Regions from separate parts of the Trinickia sp. EG282A genome, predicted to be linked through region 3. Evidence: predicted binding sites of a transcription regulator. Region 3 holds the regulator's gene; each other region holds the start of a gene.

Evidence for each region. Region 3 encodes LexA, which represses DNA repair genes until DNA is damaged. Its sites were predicted from a motif close to ACTGTATNNNNATACAGT; they were not measured.
Region 1: the regulator LexA is predicted to act here: its motif matches at 1,522-1,539, upstream of recA (recombinase RecA).
Region 2: the regulator LexA is predicted to act here: its motif matches at 1,526-1,543, upstream of imuA (translesion DNA synthesis-associated protein ImuA).

Annotation. Positions count from the first base shown of each region.
Region 1 is NZ_JBFRCC010000002.1:897,095-900,367, forward strand. Features, by position in the region: gene AB4Y31_RS11995 (sensor histidine kinase N-terminal domain-containing protein) at 1-621, opposite strand, end outside; gene AB4Y31_RS12000 (response regulator) at 629-1,378, opposite strand; gene recA (recombinase RecA) at 1,629-2,702, shown strand; partial or broken gene recX (recombination regulator RecX) at 2,727-3,215, shown strand.
Region 2 is NZ_JBFRCC010000006.1:4,500-7,772, forward strand. Features, by position in the region: gene AB4Y31_RS26505 (alpha-ketoglutarate-dependent dioxygenase AlkB) at 1-351, shown strand, start outside; gene AB4Y31_RS26510 (DUF3564 family protein) at 666-1,031, opposite strand; gene imuA (translesion DNA synthesis-associated protein ImuA) at 1,569-2,276, shown strand; gene AB4Y31_RS26520 (DNA polymerase Y family protein) at 2,206-3,273, shown strand, end outside.
Region 3 is NZ_JBFRCC010000003.1:163,866-167,138, reverse strand. Features, by position in the region: gene AB4Y31_RS15180 (DUF2939 domain-containing protein) at 1-487, opposite strand, end outside; gene AB4Y31_RS15175 (hypothetical protein) at 625-963, opposite strand; gene lexA (transcriptional repressor LexA) at 982-1,629, opposite strand; gene AB4Y31_RS15165 (sulfate ABC transporter substrate-binding protein) at 1,853-2,893, shown strand; gene cysT (sulfate ABC transporter permease subunit CysT) at 2,920-3,273, shown strand, end outside.

The DNA of each region.
Region 1 (3,273 bases), on a different contig from region 3:
GCCCGGCGCGGTGGGAACCTCGACGGTCGTATAGGCAACACGAATGTCATCGCCATGGAGTTGCGCATCGCGAAACTCGACGATACCCGGGTGCGGACGATCGTCATCGGCCGGCGACGGCATGTCGGGCACGCCGGCGACAAGCTCGCCGCGCGCGCCCAGCACTTGATAGAACACCTTGTCGGGGTTGTCGCCCGAGAGAAAGTCACGCGCGGCATCGGGCAGCGACAGCTCGGCCACGCCATTCACGGGATGGATCTGACGCGCGAGCACATAGACGTCGGTTTCGAGCGCACGGTCGAACGGGCCGTTCGCGAGTGTCTTGGCGACGAGATAGGTCACCGCGATGCTCATCGGCCACAGCAGCAGCAGCGGCGCGAGCATCCAGTCGAGAATTTCGCCGAAGAGCGAGCGCGGGCGCCCCGGCTCCGGGGCATCGGCTTCGTCGGCCGGCAGGAACGGATCGTCTCGGCCGCCGTGGCTCGTTGCAGCGCGGGCGGGGGCGGTCGAGGAAGACGGCGTGGGAGACGACGCGATAGCGGGCGCAGCTTTGCGTATCGGGTCGGACGGCCCCACCGGCCGCGGCGTGCCGCCGTCCTCCGAGGAAACGGGCGAGGCCACGGTTTGCCTACTTCGCGGGCGGGGGCGCGATCGCCGCAGCGCTGACATCGGCCGTCGAACTCGGCCCCGGCCCCGGCCCCGGGCCGGTGGCTGCGGGCTTTTCGAGGCAGTAGCCGAGCCCGCGCACAGTAATGATACGCACGCCGCTCGGCTCGATTTTCTTGCGCAGCCGATGCACGTAGACTTCGATCGCGTTGTTGCTGACTTCCTCGCCCCATTCGCAAAGATGGTCGACGAGCTGCTCTTTCGACACCAGCCGACCGATTCGCTGGAGCAGCACTTCCAGCACGCCGAGCTCGCGCGCGGAAAGCTCGACCACCTGATCGTTGACATAAGCGACGCGGCCGACCTGATCGAACGCGAGCGAGCCGTGCCGCACGACGGTCGGCCCGCCGCCCATGCCGCGCCGCGTCAGCGCCCGGACGCGGGCCTCGAGCTCGTTCAGGTGAAACGGCTTGGCCATGTAGTCGTCGGCGCCGAGGTCGAGCCCTTTCACGCGCTCGTCGACGCTGTCGGCGGCCGTGAGAATCAGCACGGGCAGGTTCGAATTGCGCGCGCGCAGCCGGCGCAGGACCTCGAGACCCGACATGCGTGGCAGGCCGAGATCGAGGATCAGGAGATCGAACGTCTGCATCGAGAGCGCCGCGTCGGCTTCGCTGCCGCCCTTCACATGATCGACGGCATAGCCCGATTGGCGGAGTGATCGGACGAGGCCGTCCGCGAGTATGCTGTCGTCTTCGGCAATGAGTATTCGCATGGTGCGCGAGAGGCGCGGGCGGGATGGCCCGATGCGCCGTTGTCTCCAATCCGGTGCTCCGCGTCCCGGCGGCTTTCCCCGTCTCGCCGTGCTGCGCTCGTTGTCGCAACGCAAATCCGCAACGCGTCGGGCTTGCAAAGAACCCTGTTTTTTTATACAGTGTCTGCGTTTCCCAGGGCTACCGCGCGACCCTTTCCTCGGCGTCGGCCGCCCGCCGAGAGACGCTGCTCATCATAGCAAAGGACGATTCATGGAAGAAAGCAAGAAAGGCTCGGCTGGACTGACTGCGGAAAAGAGCAAGGCGCTCGCCGCCGCGCTTGCGCAGATCGAGAAGCAGTTCGGCAAGGGGTCGGTCATGCGGCTCGGCGATGGCGAAGTGGCCCAGGATATTCAGGTGGTTTCGACGGGCTCGCTCGGCCTCGATATCGCACTCGGCGTGGGTGGCCTGCCGCGCGGGCGTGTGGTGGAGATCTACGGTCCGGAATCGTCGGGTAAGACCACGCTGACGCTGCAAGTCATTGCGGAAATGCAGAAGCTCGGCGGCACGGCGGCATTCATCGATGCCGAGCATGCGCTCGATATTCAATATGCGGCCAAACTCGGCGTGAATGTTTCCGATCTGCTGGTCTCGCAGCCCGATACGGGCGAGCAGGCGCTCGAGATCGCCGATGCGCTCGTGCGCTCGGGCTCGATCGACATGATCGTGATTGACTCGGTGGCGGCGCTCGTGCCGAAAGCCGAAATCGAAGGAGAAATGGGCGATGCGCTCCCCGGGCTGCAGGCACGCCTGATGTCGCAGGCGCTGCGCAAGCTCACCGGCACGATCAAGCGGACGAACTGCCTCGTCATCTTCATCAACCAGATCCGCATGAAGATCGGCGTGATGTTCGGCAATCCGGAAACGACGACGGGCGGCAACGCGCTGAAATTCTACGCGTCGGTGCGGCTCGATATTCGCCGCATCGGCTCGATCAAGAAGAATGACGAAGTGATCGGCAACGAAACGCGCGTGAAGGTCGTCAAGAACAAGGTGTCGCCGCCGTTCCGCGAAGCGATCTTCGATATCCTCTATGGCGAAGGCATCTCGCGCCAAGGGGAAATCATCGACCTCGGCGTGCAGGCGAAGATCGTCGACAAAGCAGGTGCCTGGTACAGCTACAACGGCGAACGAATCGGCCAGGGCAAGGACAATGCGCGCGAATTCCTGCGCGAGAACCCTGATATCGCCCGTGAAATCGAAAATCGCATTCGCGAATCGCTCGGCGTCAATACAATGCCAACCGCGGCGGGCGCTGGCGCAGAAGTAGCCGACGAAGAGGAGTAAGCGTCGGTGGCGGGCAAGGACCGCGATGCGGCGGGCGCAACGGTTCGCGAGCGGCCTGCTCGACCGGGGCGCTCGCTCAAAGGCCGAGCGCTAGCATATCTATCGAGGCGCGAATATAGCCGTGGCGAACTCGCTCGCAAGCTGGCGCCGTTCGCCGAAGAGCACGAATCGATCGACGCATTGATCGATTCGCTCGAGCGGGAAGGGTGGCTATCGGACGCGCGGTTCGCGGAAAGCGTCGTTCATCGCCGTGCATCTCGGATGGGCGCGAACCGGATCGTCGGCGAGTTGCGTCGCCATGACGTCGACGATGCGTTGATCGAAGCGGTCGGCGCTCAGCTGCGAGAAACGGAACTCTCGCGTGCACAAGCGGTTTGGCGCAAGAAGTACGGACAATTGCCGCAGACGCCGGCAGAACGTGCGAAGCAAGCGCGCTTTCTGGCCGGGCGCGGGTTCTCGCGCGCGACGATCATCCAGACCCTGAAAGGCGACGAGGGCCTCGGCGACGAGTAAGCGCCGTTTCGTCCCGCTTGCTTCCGCTTCCTTCCCCGCTTTCCTGGCGGAACCCGGG
Region 2 (3,273 bases), on a different contig from region 3:
CCGACCGTGCTCGAGCTGAAAGCCGCGGCTGAGGCGGTAACGTCCGCGATCTTCAACAGTGTGCTCCTGAACCGATACCGGAGCGGAGACGACAGCATGGGCTGGCACGCCGATCGAGAGCCGGAGCTCGGGGAAGAGCCGGTCATTGCTTCAGTCAGTCTCGGTGCGGCGCGCCGGTTCGATCTGCGACATAACGCAACAGGGGCGATGCGCAGTTTCCAGCTGACGAGCGGCAGTCTTCTCGTCATGCGCGGGCGCACGCAGGCGGAGTGGCGGCACAGAGTGCCGAAGGCGCCGGGTCTCGTCGGCGAAAGGATCAATTTGACGTTCCGATTCGTCACGCCGCGCTGAGCGATCGAGTCGGCCGGCCCGTTCCGCGCCGTTCGCCCGCGGCAGCGCGAATTTCTTAGAAAAATTATAAGAAGTTTATGCGCATAACGAGCGCGAGGATGAAGGGCTGTTCGCGCGGTTGCCGCGCTACAAAAGAAAGCGGCCCGCCGACGCAGTGTCGAGCGGGCCTAAGAGGGTTGGCCTCGAGATAGCCAAGGCCGACTATACCAATCGCAACGCGCCGTGGGGCGTTTCGTAACGAACCGTAAAAAGATTTCCGCCTTCGGCGCGTCGACGGGGCAAGGCTGCCTCGTCGGCGACCCAACCCGAACGCTTCAACGCTGAAACGGAAATACGCTGTTTTCGGGCCGAGTCGTTTTCCTCTCGACGGCTTGCAGCCGCCATAGCCCGCCCATCGGCGAATGCTTGCTTGTGCACGACCATTCGGCAGCGCCTTGCGCGGCAGCCACTCCTCGATCACGGTCGACACGCAGGCCGCTCAATGTGCATACCGGAGTATCCACGCTATGCGGGAAAAGTTTGATGACGCCATTTTCGTCACGGACGTCCCCCCAAGCGGGGAGGTCGATCCCGTCGTGGGATTCTCTTGACCAGACATGTTCTTCTGTATCGAGCCACAACACGGCGTAATCGTGATTGACGGTAGGATCGGGGCCGTTTATCAGAATCGTGAGTCTCATTGAATTTCGCTCCAGAGGGATGGTACTGCTGGACTCCTCGCTCTGCTGTTTGTGTTCGCCTTGCCTGCTTTTATGCGGTCCGCTGATTGCAAGGTGAGAGATACCACTTTAGGCAACTTCCACCGCGGATGCCACTATCTGGTGCCTAGGGTGTTCCCTCGTGGCCTGCTCGTACCTGGTTGGGTGTCGCATTGCTGATCATGCGCGTTCTCATTTCCCGTGCGATGCGGCTCTTTGACGCAGCAGCCGGAAGGACCGGCTAGGCTTGAAGAACGCGGATAGTAATTAGGAGTCCGAAGTAAAAAATGGAGTGAAGCGAGGAGGGACGCTGAGCGAAGTTCGCGTCATCAATTTCATTAGTAGAGCTAACGATTCATGGATGGACGGCCAATGTACTTGGCTATCCCTGCAATGAGCCGCTGGCGTTGCACAGGGTCTCCTCTCCGAGGCAGCTAAAAAGTGACTGTTCGGATCGCCGCGAAAGCGTGTAGGATACTGTATATGCATACAGGTTTATCATACTTCACCTATCCCCCGATGTCTGTCGCGATCATTCATCCTGAGGACGTGCATCCGTCCCTTTGGCGCGCTTCCCAGCTGGCTCGGGGCGGTATGCGCACGATCGATACGGGCTACGCCGCGCTTTCGGCCGAGTTGCCCGGCGGCGGTTGGCCGCTCGGGGCGCTCGTGGATTTGCTGATCCAGCAGCCGGGAGTGGGCGAGATGAGGCTTTTGCGTCCGGCGCTCATCGCGCTTGCCAAGCGCCCGCTTGCGCTCGTGCAGCCGCCCCATCTCGTCAATGCACCTGCATTCGCTTATCTGGGCGTGCCGCTCGAACAGCTGTTTCAAGTGCGCGCGCCGAAAACGGCGGACGCGCTCTGGTCGGCCGAGCAGATATTGCGAGCGGGCACTTGTGGGGCGCTTTTGCTCTGGGCGTCGCACGTGCCGACGGCCTCCTTACGGCGGCTGCATCTCGCGGCCCAGTCGTCCGAGACATTGTTCGTCATGATGAGGCCGCTTACGACCGCCGAAGGCGCTTCACCGGCTCTGCTGCGGCTGGCGGTACGGCCGCAAGGGGAGGGCATCAGCGTCGAAATCGTGAAACGACGAGGACCGACGCGTGCCGAGCCCGTATCGATTCCTCTGCAACCCAGTCCCATTTTGTTCAGCCGTCATGCGCGTATTTCTCGCCGTCAAGCTGCACCGGCTCGAATTGGAAGTGTTCCGGCCGAAGTGGTGGCCTGAGCCGGCATCGGGTGCGGTCGTGTTCGAGAAGGAGAAAGTCGCCGTCGCTGACGATGCGGCGCGCGCGGCGGGCGTGCGTTCCGGGATGCGGCGCGGCGGCGTGCTGACGCTCGCACCCGGCGCCGAACTCTACGAGCGCGATATGATGAAGGAAGCATCGGCGCAGCACGAAGTCGCAACGGCATTGATGCGGTTCTCGCCGGAAGTCGGCATGACCCGGGATGCGACGATCGTGCTCGACGTGAGCGCGAGTCTGCGGCTTTTCGGCGGTATCTTGCGGTTGTGCCGGCAAGTGCGCGGCGTCCTCGGCGATCTGGGGCTCAGTGCGCGCGTGAGCGCCGCGCCCACGGGGCAAAGCGCATGGCTGCTTGCTCAGCAGGGCAGGCGGCGTTTTCTGAAAATGCGCTCGCTGGAACGGGCGCTTTCCGCACTGCCGTTCATCATGGTGCCTGAGTTGCAGCCATTCGCCGACTGGTTCATCGGGCTTGGTTGCGACACGATTGCCGACGTGCGCCGTCTGCCGCGCGCCGGCCTTCAACGTCGTTGCGGCGCCAGCGTGCTCGAGTCGCTCGATCGTGCGTTCGGCATCGCTCCCGAGATTTTCGACTGGCTGGTGCCACCGCCGACATTTGCCGCGCGTCTCGAGTTACCCGATCGCGTCGAGCATGCCGACGGCATACTGTTCGCCGCGCGCCGTCTTGTCGCACAGTTGTGCGGCTGGCTCGTCGCCCGGCAACTCTCGCTATCGGCGGCGACATTTTTCCTCGAGCACGAACGAGGCCGGACGGCGATTCCTCCAACGATGCTCGATATCGCCCTTGGCGAGCCGACGTGGCGAGAGGATCATTTGATCCGGCTGCTCAAGGAGCGGCTTGGGCGGTTGGAATTGGCCGCATCGGTGATTGCACTTCGCCTCGAAGCGACTGACGTGGCTCCCGCCGCACCGGCATCCGAAACGCTGTTTCCCGAACCTGGAGGCTCCGCGCAAGACCATGCG
Region 3 (3,273 bases):
TCGCTTGGCTCGACGGCGGCGCAGCGGGCGCGGCAGCGGACTTACCAGCGGACGGTGCCGTTGGCGGAGCGGGCGGCGAGAGCGCCTCGCTCGGCTCGCCGCGCGGCGGCATGCCGTTCAGTAGCGCTGCGACGCCTTCAGGCGTCGCATAGTTGTCGACGAGCGGACCAATCAACGCCATGCCTACGAGTGCGCCGAATGCGGCGAGCGGATGCTCGCGCTTTTGCGATTCCACGCGTCGGGACAGCAATTGCGACAACTGCTGCTTGAGGCTCGCACGCAGCGCCGGATAGTCGACGTAGCGGTCGACCGTTTCGGCATCGCGTGCATCGGCGGCTTGCTTCAAGCGGTCGAGAACGAGGTAGGGGGTGGCGTAGATGTACGCGAGGATGGCGAATACGACAATCGCCGCGATTACGATCGCGACGGCGGCGAGCGGCTTGCCGCGTGCACGATTGGGTCTGTCATTTGTCGTCACTGGGCGCATTTCCTTGAGTAAGCAGAGCGAAACCCGATGGACCGGCGATGTGGCAAAACGTTTCCCGGTCCTGGCGTCGCTCGATGACCGAATGTCCGGCTGACTCTCGAAGTCGCGCCCTTCCCCAACGAAATCGCGCGGCGGTATCAGCCGAGCCGCGCCGCGCGCATCCCTGCGCGTTCTTCGTCGATACAGCGGTCGATCATTCGGCAAACGGCGTCGATCGTGCCGACGAGAATCACGCGCGACGCGCCATGATAGACCCGTACCGGCGCCCGCTGCGCCGGTTGAGCATGTAACGCGCTGTTGAGCGAGACACGCGCGAAAGCCGGCATCGATGAGGGCCGCTCGTCGAGGGCAAGCGTGCTGTGCCGGCTCGCATCCGCTGCGGGCGCCGCTTCGAGCGGCGGACATGGCACCAGACTGCGCAAGTGGCGCAGGCGGCCGAAGCGGCGAAACGGCATGAGGCGGGCGAGGCGGTCCATGGTAATTCCCTTGGGCGTTCAGAATTCGGTGGGACGGATGAGGCCGACGGCGATGCCTTCGAGCGCGAACTCCGCGCTGCCGGCCTGGACGAAAATATTTTCGTAGTCGGGATTCTCCGCAATCAGCTCGACGCCGTTCGACCGGCGCTTGAAGCGCTTGACGGTGACGTCGTCCCCGAGGCGGGCTACGACGATCTGGCCGTCTTTCGCCTCGGTTCGCTTTTGCACGGCGAGCAGATCGCCGTCTAGGATTCCCGCGTCGCGCATCGAAAGCCCTCGCACTTTTAGCAGGTAGTCGGGCTTGCTCGAAAAGAGCGCGGGATCGCATGCGTAATGTTGCGAGATGTGCTCCTGCGCGAGGATCGGGCTGCCTGCCGCGACGCGGCCGACGAGCGGCAGCGAGAGCTGCATCAATGCCGCATGCGGGAGCGTCAGCTGCCGCGGCGCATCGTCCGACGCCAGCAGCCGAATTCCTCGCGAAGCGCCCGCCGCCAGCTCGATCACCCCTTTTCGAGCGAGTGCGCGCAGATGCTCCTCCGCCGAATTCGCCGAGCTGAAGCCGAGTGCCGCGGCGATCTCGGCTCGCGTTGGCGGGTACCCGCTCTGCTCGATCGACTGGCGGATCAAATCGAATACCTGCTGCTGTCGTGCGGTGAGTTTGGTCATGGCGACACTGTATGAATAGACAGGTGTCTGTATTTTTATACAGTATTCGGCGGAACACAAGTGGCACGTCCCCCTTTTTTGGACGACGCCTTCGCGCCGCCGCGACCTTCTTATCTGTTTTTCATATAAAGGAATTCGAAATCCTTCGTTTGGATCATAAGGGCGCGTGGCTAGACTAGCTCGTCATTCAAAATTGATGCAATGCGGCCAGGAGTCAGAAGAAATGGTGGAAAGGGGAAGCGAGTGGTCGGGCAAGCGGCGGCGCCTGCTTGGCGGCATGGTGGCCGGCGCGGCCGCGGCGATGTTGGGGTTTGCCGCCGAGGCGCAAGCGGAGACTACGCTGCTGAACGTTTCCTACGATCCCACCCGCGAGCTCTATCAGGCAGTCGACAAGGCATTCGCCGAGCAATGGAAAGCGAGCACGGGCGAGGGCGTCTCGATTCGTCAGTCCCATGGCGGCTCGGGCGCGCAGGCGCGCTCGGTCCTCGCGGGACTGCAGGCCGACGTCGTCACGCTGGCGCTCGCCTACGACATCGATGCGCTGGCGAGTAAGGGGCTCCTCGCGCGTGACTGGCAAAAGCGTCTGCCCAACAACGCGGCGCCATACACCTCGACGATCGTCTTTCTCGTGCGGCACGGCAATCCGAAGCGCATCAAGGACTGGGACGATCTCGTGAAGCCCGGCGTTTCGATTGTCACGCCGAATCCGAAAACTTCCGGCGGCGCGCGCTGGAACTACCTCGCCGCGTGGGTCTACGCGGTCAACCGTCCGGGCGGCAACGAGCAGAAGGCGAAAGACTTCGTCGCGCAGCTTTATCGCAATGCCGGCGTGCTCGATTCCGGCGCGCGCGGCGCCACGACGAGCTTCGTGCAGCGCGAGCTGGGCGACGTTCTGATCGCATGGGAGAACGAGGCATTTCTCGCGCAGAAGGAATTCGGCGCGGACAAGTTCGAGATCGTCGTTCCGTCAGTGAGCATTCTCGCGGAACCACCCGTCGCCGTCGTCGACGGGGTCGTCGATAAACGGGGGACGCGCAAAGTGGCCGAAGCCTATTTGCGCTTCCTCTACAGCGACGAGGGACAAAAGATCGCCGCGGCCAACTTCTACCGGCCGCGATCGGCGAACGTGCCTGCCGAGCTCACGGCGAAGTTTCCGAAGCTGAAGCTCTACACGGTCGACACGGCCTTCGGCGGCTGGGCCAATGCCCAGAAGGTGCATTTCGCCGACGGCGGCACGTTCGACTCGATTTATCAGCCTCACTGAAGCTCAACGACTGAAAGGCATCGACGATGTTCGCTTTTCGCAGGCCCGGCGTATTGCCCGGCTTCGGCATGACGCTAGGCATCACGCTGGCTTACCTGGGCCTGGTGGTGTTGATCCCGCTCGCGGCCGCGTTCCTGAAGGCCTCGACGCTCGACTGGACGCAGTTCGTCGCGGCCGTGGCTTCCCCGCGCGTGCTGGCCTCTTATCGGCTGACGTTCGGCGCCGGCGCGATCGCGGCCCTCGTGAACGGGGTCTTCGGCCTGCTCGTCGCCTGGGTTCTCGTGCGGTACCCGTTTCCCGGCAAGCGCCTCGTCGATGCGATCGTCGATTTGCCGTTCGCGCTGCCGACGTCCGTCGCAGGCATCGCGCTCGCCGCCATC